Regions from separate parts of the Modestobacter italicus genome, predicted to be linked through region 2. Evidence: riboswitches for the same ligand, from Rfam matches in the RefSeq annotation. Region 2 holds a riboswitch; the other holds the start of a gene.
What was found. A riboswitch is a leader RNA that binds a small molecule or an ion and turns the genes downstream of it on or off. The one in region 2 is predicted to bind S-adenosylmethionine.
Positions count from the first base shown of each region.

Region 1: linked by a shared signal. The riboswitch ahead of MODMU_RS10345 (aminotransferase class V-fold PLP-dependent enzyme) and the one ahead of thrC (threonine synthase) in region 2 are both predicted to bind S-adenosylmethionine.

Region 1 is NC_017955.1:2,094,783-2,099,060, reverse strand. It holds gene MODMU_RS10350 (glycoside hydrolase family protein) at 1-320, shown strand, start outside; gene MODMU_RS10345 (aminotransferase class V-fold PLP-dependent enzyme) at 326-1,687, opposite strand; SAM riboswitch class IV at 1,722-1,835, opposite strand; gene MODMU_RS10335 (NAD(P)H-dependent oxidoreductase) at 1,901-2,401, shown strand; gene MODMU_RS10330 (putative quinol monooxygenase) at 2,411-2,740, shown strand; gene pdxY (pyridoxal kinase PdxY) at 2,774-3,625, shown strand; gene MODMU_RS10320 (heme-degrading domain-containing protein) at 3,628-4,101, shown strand; gene MODMU_RS30015 (hypothetical protein) at 4,135-4,257, opposite strand.
Region 2 is NC_017955.1:775,797-780,074, reverse strand. It holds gene MODMU_RS03770 (cold-shock protein) at 56-256, opposite strand; gene thrC (threonine synthase) at 432-1,727, opposite strand; SAM riboswitch class I at 1,746-1,873, opposite strand; gene MODMU_RS03760 (HAD family hydrolase) at 1,933-2,754, shown strand; gene MODMU_RS03755 (ABC transporter permease) at 2,795-3,652, opposite strand; gene MODMU_RS03750 (alpha/beta fold hydrolase) at 3,649-4,278, opposite strand, start outside.

The DNA of each region.
Region 1 (4,278 bases), 1.3 Mb from region 2:
CCGGCACCCCGGGCAGCTGGGACGTCCGCGGCGTCCGGTTCGCCACCGTGGTGCTGGACGGCGACCGCAGCTGGGCGCTGTACGACGGCCGGGCCACGGCCGGGGAGAACTGGGAGGAGCGCACCGGTCTCGCGGTCCGGGACGGCGCGGGCTTCTTCACCGCCGACCCGGCCGGTCCGCTGCTGCAGAGCCCGCACCCGCCCGGCGGCCTGCGGTACGCCGACGTCGTCGCGCTGCCCGGCGGCGGTGCCCGCTGGTACTACGAGGCCACCCGCCCCGACGGCGCCCACGAGCTGCGCACGGTCCTGCTGCCGCACTGAGCTCCTCACCGCCGGGCCGGCGCGCACCCGGCGCCCCGGGCGGCGTCGCCGGGCAGCGGCCGCGGGTCGTCGACCGGCTGCCAGCGCCCGTCCACCGGCGCGTAGGCCACCCGCGGCCCCGCGGAGAGGAAGGCGTCCAGCGCGGCGAGCAGCCGGTCGACGTCGGCGAGCGTGCTGCCCACCCCGACGCTGGCCCGGAGCGCACCCTCGGGCACGCCCAGCCGGGCCAGCAGCGGGTGCGCGCAGAACCGCCCGTCGCGGACGCCGATGCCGTGCTCGGCGGACAGGTAGGCGGCCACCAGCCCCGGGTCGGCGCCGGCCACGGTGAACGAGACGACGCCGGTGGGGTCCGTGGAGTCGGCCCAGATCCGCAGCACCCGCACCCCGGGCAGCGCCCCGAGGCCGTCGACCAGCCGCTCGCGCAGCGCCCGCTCGTGCGCCGCGAGGTCCTCGGCGGCGAGGCCGGCCAGCGCGTCGCACGCCGCGGCCAGCGCGACGGCGCCGAGGACGTTGGGCGACCCGCCCTCGTGCCGGTGCGGTGCCGCGGCCCAGGAGGTCTCCTCCACCGACACCTGCTGCACCGCGCCCCCGCCGGCCAGGTACGCCGGCGCGGCGTCCAGCCAGTCCCGGCGGCCGACCAGCGCGCCCGAGCCGAACGGCGCGTAGGCCTTGTGCCCGGAGAAGGCGACGTAGTCCGCGCCGGAGCCGGCCAGCGAGAACCGGCGGTGCGGCACCAGCTGCGCCCCGTCGACGAGCACCCGGGCACCGGCCGCGTGCGCCAGCGCGACGACCTCGTCCAGCGGCAGCGACTCGCCGGTGACGTTGGAGGCACCGGTGACGGCGACCAGGGCGTACGGCGCCGCGGCGAGCGCGGCACCCAGGGCGCGCAGCGTCTCGACCACGCTGGCGGCGGTGGGCAGCACGGTCAGCGGGCCGCGGCGCTGCCACGGCAGCAGATCGGCGTGGTGCTCGCAGTCCAGGACCAGCACCGCCTCGCCGTCGGGCACGCACCCGGCGAGCAGGTTCAGCGCGTCGGTGGTGTGCCGGACGAGCACGCAGACGTCGTCGGTCCGGGCGCCGACGAAGCGCGCGACGGTCTCCCGGGCGTCCTCGTAGGCCGCCGTCGACACCTGCGAGAGGTACCCGGCGCCGCGGTGCACGCTGGCGTACAGCGGCAGCGCCTCGGCCACCCGGGCGGCGACGGACTCCAGCGCGCGGCTGCTGGCGGCGGAGTCCAGGTCGACGTAGCGGGTCGTGCCACCGGGCACCAGCGGCACCCGGGTGTCGGCGCCGACGACCGGCAGCAGCGGGACCTCGCCCGCGCACGCGGCGGCCGGGGCGGGCGGACAGAGCAGGGCAGCGGACATGGACGTGCTCCAGGGGGCCGGGGACCCGGGCACGGGTCCGCGCTTTGCGGCTGCGGGGCTGCAGCCGCCAGGTCGTCACCCGGGGCACCCCGTCGCGGAGGAGGGTTGCCGGCCAGCGAGCCGGGGCTTCGCGCTGGCGCTCATGACCTGCCGTGAGCCTGGCACGCAGGCCCTCATGCCGTCAAACCCGATCGACATGGTGTCATTTGAGCCGTGAGCACCATCGCCGTCGTCGGCAACCCCAAGCCCCGCTCGCGCACCCGGTCGGCCGCCGAGCTCGTCGTGGAGCGGCTGACCGGCGCCCCGCCGGACCGGGTCGTCGACGTCATCGACCTCGGCGCCGGCCTGCTCGGCTGGGGCGACCCGGCCGTCGCCGACGCGGTCACCGCGCTGCGCGAGGCCGAGGTCGCCGTCGTCGCCAGCCCGACCTACAAGGCCACCTACACCGGGCTGCTCAAGCTCTTCTTGGACCAGGTGGGCACCGGCGACCTGGCCGGGGTGGTCGCCGTCCCGCTGTTGCTCGGCGGCGGGCCCGGCCACGCGCTGGCACCGGACCTGCTGCTCAAGCCGGTGCTGGTCGAGCTGGGCGCCACCACCCCGACGCGGGGCCTGTACCTGCTCGACAAGGCCTGGGACTCCCCCGGCCCGCTCGACGAGTGGCTGGTCGCGGCCGGCCCGCAGGTGGCTGCGGCCCGCACAGCGCACCGACCCTAGGCTGGCCGGGTGATCCTCATCGTCGTGAAGTGGCCCGTCCGACCCGAGTTCGACGACCGGTGGCCCGAGCTCGTCCGCGAGTTCACCGAGGCCGTCCGGGCGGAGCCGGGCAACGTCTTCTTCGAGTGGTCCCGCAGTGTCGAGGAGCCGCACACCTGGGTGCTGGTGGAGGGCTTCGCCGACGCCGAGGCCGGCTCCGTGCACACCGCCTCCGAGCACTTCCGGAAGGCGATCGGCGAGATGCCGGACTGGGTCTCGGCGACCCCGTCGATCATGTACGTCGACTCCCCCGACCTCGCCGGCTGGGGCCCGATGGGCGAGGTCCAGCCCCGCGGCTGAGCCCCCGGGGCCGGGTGTGCGATCTTCCTCGGCATGGTGAACGTCCTGTCCATCCAGTCGCACGTGGCCTACGGGCACGCCGGCAACGCCTCGGCGGTCTTCCCGCTGCAGCGGCTGGGCGTCGAGGTGTGGCCGGTGCACACCGTGCAGTTCTCCAACCACACCGGCTACGGCGACTGGACCGGCCGGGTCTTCGACGGGCAGGCCGTCGAGGAGGTCGTCGCCGGGATCGAGGACCGCGGCGTGCTGGGCAGCTGCGACGCCGTCCTGTCCGGCTACCTGGGCTCGGCCGACATCGGCCACGCCGTCCTCGGCTCGGTCGCGAAGGTGCGCGCCGCCAACCCGGCCGCGGTGTGGTGCTGCGACCCGGTGATCGGCGACGTCGGCCGCGGGGTGTTCGTGCGGCCCGGCATCCCGGAGTTCCTGCGCGAGGTCGCCGTCCCCGCCGCGGACCTGGTGACGCCCAACCACTTCGAGCTGGACCTGCTCGCCGGGCAGCGCACCGGCTCCCTGGGCTCCGTGCAGGACGCCGTGGCCGCGGTGCAGGCGCTGGGCCCGCGGGTGGTGCTCACCACCTCGCTGGTCACCGACGACACCCCCGAGGACGCCGTCGACCTGCTCGCCTCCGAGGGCGGCCGGCACTTCCGGGTGCGGACCCCGCGGCTGGACGTGTCGGTCAACGGCGCCGGCGACGCGATCGCCGCGCTGTTCCTGGCGCACTGGCTGGCCACCCGCTCGGCCGGCGAGGCGCTCGGCCGGGCCGCCGCGTCGGTCTTCGGGCTGCTGCGGATGACGGCGGAGGCGGGGTCCCGCGAGATCCTGCTGGTCGCCGCCCAGGACGAGTACGTCACCCCCACCCGCACCTTCGACGTCACCGAGGTCTGACCATGAGCGACTTCCCCGCACTCGCCGAGCTCGCCGCCGAGGAGGCGGAGCTGCAGCTGACCCGGTTCACCAACGACGACGCGTGGGCCCTGGGCTCCGCGCTCGTCGCCCGCGGGCAGGCCGAGCAGCTGCCCATCGCCGTCGAGGTGTCCCGGAACTCCCACCAGCTCTTCCACGCCGCGCTGACCGGGGCGACCCCGGACAACGACCAGTGGATCGCCCGCAAGGCCCGCACGGTGCACCGGTTCGGGCACAGCTCGCTGGCCGTGGGCCAGCGCTTCCGGGAGATGGGGACGACGTTCGAGGAGGGGTCCGGGCTGGACCCGGAGCTGTACGCCGCGCACGGTGGCGGCTTCCCGCTGCTGGTCCGCGACGTCGGCCCGGTCGGCGTCGTCGTGGTGTCCGGGCTGCCGCAGGTGGAGGACCACCGGATGGTCGTCGCCGCCCTCCGCGACCTGGTCGCGCAGCAGGCCTGACCGTCCGGGCCCTCGCCGGGCCCGGACGGCAGGTCAGTGCTTGGTGGGGTGGGTCAGCTTCTCCATGCCGGAAGTGGTCTGCGCCGCCGCCTTCTTCTCGGCGCGCTTCTCCTTGATGCTCGACCCGGACTTCTTGGACGCGTTCTTGTCGACCATGACGACTCCCTCGTCCGGGGC
Region 2 (4,278 bases):
GAACGCGACGAGGCCCGGCCCCCCGAAGGGGACCGGGCCTCGTGGTGCGAACCGCTCAGACGGCCTGGACCGCGTCGGCCTGCGGACCCTTCTCGCCCTGGACGACCTCGAAGCTGACCCGCTGGCCCTCTTCGAGGCTCTTGTACCCGTCCATCTGGATGGCCGAGTAGTGGACGAAGACATCCTGCCCGCCGTCGACGGCGATGAAGCCGAAGCCCTTCTCGGCGTTGAACCACTTCACGGTGCCCTGTGCCACGTGTGCTCCCACGTTCGTGCGTGCGGACGGCACCTCTTGATCGAGGGGCCGGGGTCTCGCTCTCCCGCCCGTCGACACGAACGTGGAACTCGAACCGCGCGGAACGGTACAGGACGCAAGAGCCCAGGTCACCGGTCCTGTCCGCCGGGTCTCACCCGGTGTGGTAGGGCCTTCCTCAGCCGATGAGACCGGCCTCGCGCAGCGACCGCAGCGAGGGCTGGACCCGGTGCGAGGGGCCGACGACGTCGAGCAGCGGGTCGAGGGTCTTGAGGCCCTCACCGGTGTTCAGCACGACGGTCTCCAGCGTCGGGTCGAGCAGCCCGCCCTCGACCAGCTTGCGCAGCACCGCGGTGGTGACCCCGCCTGCCGTCTCGGCGAAGACGCCGGTCGTGCGGGCCAGGTCGCGGATGCCGGCGACGATCTCGTCGTCCCCGACCCGGGCGACCGACCCGCCGGTGCGCCGGACGGCGTCCAGCGCGTAGGGGCCGTCGGCGGGGTTGCCGATGTTGAGCGACTTGGCGATCCCGGTCGGCTTGACCGGCTTCACGACGTCCCAGCCGTTGTCGAACGCGGTGGCGATCGGGTCGCAGCCGGCGGACTGGGCGCCGAAGACCTTCCAGCCGGTGTCCTCGACGATGCCTGCGGCGACCAGCTCGCGCCACGCCTTGTCGACCTTGGTGAGCAGCGAGCCCGACGCCATCGGGATGACCACCTGAGCCGGGATCCGCCAGCCGAGCTGCTCGGCGATCTCGTAGCCCATCGTCTTGGAGCCCTCGGCGTAGTAGGGCCGGACGTTCTGGTTGACGAAGGCGGTGTCCTCGAACTCGTCGGTCTCGGCGAGCTCGCTGGTCAGCCGGTTGACGTCGTCGTAGGAGCCGTCGACGGCGATCAACGCCTGCCCGTACACCGCGGACTGGACGATCTTGCCCGGCTCCAGGTCGCTGGGGACGAAGACGAAGGAGGGCAGCCCCATCCGGGCGGCGTGCGCCGCGACGGAGTTGGCCAGGTTGCCGGTCGAGGCGCAGGCGATCTTGGCGTAGCCGAAGCCCTTGGCCGCGGTCGCGGCCAGGCTGACCACCCGGTCCTTGAAGGAGTGGGTGGGGTTGGCCGAGTCGTCCTTGACCCAGAGCCCGCCGGTGATGCCGAGCTCGGCGGCCAGCCGGTCGGCCCGCACCAGCGGCGTCATGCCCGGGTCGAGGGTGACCCGGTCGGCCGGGTCGTGGCCGACGGGCAGCAGCGCGGCGTAGCGCCAGATGTTCTGCGGCCCGGCCTCGATCTGCTGGCGGGTCACCGCACGCATGACCTCGGGGTCGTAGTCGACCTCCAGCGGGCCGAAGCACTCGGCGCAGGCGTGCTCGGCGATGAGGCCGAAGGTGGCGCCGCAGTTGCGGCAGACCAGCCCGCGGGCGGGGTTCGGTGGGACCGGCCCGCCTTCGGTGACGTCTGCCTGGGCGGAACCGGGAGCGGTCATGGTCATACGACGACTACCTCCTCATCTTCCCCGCGCCGGGCCGTCGAGCCGCGCGGGACGGATGTGGCACCTTCCGTGCGCAGGACTGCGCACGGCGGTTGCCGGGGCTTCATCGGGCCGTGTCCCTCTGCCCCTCTGGATGAGTGGAACGCCGCGAGCCTACCCGGGGCGGTGGGGCGGACCCCGAACCGGCCAGGATGGACGGGTGGCTGCCCGCATCGTCTACACCGACCTGGACGGCACGATGGTCGGCCCCCGGGGCTCGTTCTGGCACACCGCCGGCCGTGCCCTCACCCCGACCCCGGCCGAGGCCCTCCTGGAGCTGCACCGGGCCGGCGTCGCCCTCGTGCTGGTCAGCGGCCGGACGCACGCGCAGCTGGTGGAGGCCGCGCGGATCTTCGCCGCCGACGGTGCCATCTCCGAGCTGGGGTCGCTGGTCAGCTGGTCCGGTGGCCGGGAGACCCACCTGCTCACCGGCGACCTGCCCGAGCGGTACGCCGGCCGGACGCCGATGCAGGTGATGGCCGAGCTCGGCGTGGTCGAGGCGCTGACCGCCGCGCACCCCGGCCGGCTGGAGTGGCACGAGCCCTGGCACACCGCGCACTCGGCCGACGCGCTGCTGCGCGGCCGGGTCGACGCCGCCGCCGTCGACCGGTGGCTGGCCGAGCGCGGCTGGGGCTGGCTGACGATGAACGACAACGGCGCCGTCCCGGCGACCCCGCGGATGACCCTGGACGACGACGCGCTGCCCCCGCACGTCTACCACCTCATGCCGCGCGGGATCTCCAAGGGAGCGGCGATCACCTGGGACCTCGCCCGCCGCGGGCTGACCGCGGACGACGCCGTCGCGGTGGGCGACAGCGTCAGCGACCTGGAGATGGCCCCGGCGGTCCGCCGGCTGTGGGTCACCGCCAACGGCGCGGCCGTCACCGGCATGGGCGAGCTGCTGGCCGCCGTCCCGAACGCCTCGGTGACCGACCACCCCATGGGCGAGGGCTGGGCCCAGGCGGTGCTCGCCTCGCTCTAGTGGAGTGCCACGGGCGCGTTCTCCGCGCCGTGGCACTCCGCTAGGAGGTGACGTCCTTGCGGGCGAAGTGGCGGAAGGCGAGCGCGGTGAACAGCGCCGACCAGGCCAGCCCCTGGACGACGCCGCGGAACAGGTCACCGGAGTCGACCGGGGTCTGCAGCAGGTCGGTCCAGGCCAGGCTGAACGCGGTGGGGAACCAGTCGCGGATGTCGCCCAGCTGCTCGACGGCCTCGAGCACCGCGAACACCACCGTGGTGAACACCGCGCCGCCGACCGCGGCCAGCGGGGCGTCGGTGACCGTGGACAGCCAGAACGCCAGCGTGCCGACGACGAGCAGGTGGACGGCGAGGAAGCCGACCATCCCGGCCAGCCGGACCAGCGCCGTCCGCTGCTCCAGCCCGATGCCCACCGGCGTCTGGACGTCGCCGAAGCCGTAGGCGATCCCGCCGGCGACGACCGCGACGACGACCAGCAGGACCATCGCGCCGACCGACATCACCAGCGCGGCCAGCCACTTCTGCCGGAGCAGCCGGGCGCGCGGCACCGGGGTGGCCAGCGCGTACCGCAGCGACCCCCACGACGCCTCGCTGGCGACGGTGTCGCCGAAGAACAGCGCGAAGACCACCACCAGGAAGAAGCCGGAGGTCGCGAACAGCACGAACAGCGTCAGGTTGAGCCCGCTCGCCGTCGCGACGTCGACCAGGTTGACCCGGCTGTTGGCCTCGGCCTCCTCCGCGCCGCCCAGCGCCAGGGCGCCGATCAGGACCAGCGGCAGGACGGCCATCAGCACCAGGACGCCGATGGTCCGGCGCCGCTTGAACTGCCGGCGGAGCTCGACCCCCAGCCGCAGGGTGCGCTCGGGCCGGTACCCGGCGGCGGCTCCGGTGGACGACGTCACGACTCCCCCACCAGCGACAGGAACGCGTCCTCGAGACGACGGCGCGGGGTGAGCTGGTCGACCGCCACGCCGACGGTGACCAGCGCGGTCAGCGCCTGCGCCCGGCCGACCGGCCCGAGGTCGACGACCAGCCCCTCGTCGGTGCGCTCGACCGGACCGGCGCCGGGGAGACCGGCGAGGACCTCGACCGCGCGGTCGGCGTCGCGCTCGTCGGCCAGGCCGATGAGCACCGCTCCCCCGGTGCCGACGATCTCCTCGACGGTGCCCTGGGCGATCTTGCGGCCCTTGGCCATGACGACGACGTGGCTGCAGGTCTGCTCGATCTCGGCCAGCAGGTGGCTGGAGACGATCACCGTGCGGCCGGTGTCGGCGTAGGAGCGGAGCACGTCGCGCATCGCGTGGATCTGCGGCGGGTCCAGCCCGTTGGTCGGCTCGTCGAGGACCAGCAGGTCGGGCAGGCCGAGCATCGCCTGGGCGATCGCCACCCGCTGGCGCATGCCCTGGCTGTAGCTGCGCACCCGCTTGTCGATGGCGGTGCCGAGCCCGGCGACCTCGATCGCCTCCTCCATGTGCGCGTCCGCGCGCGGGCGACCGGTCGCGGCCCAGTACAGGTCGAGGTTGTCCCG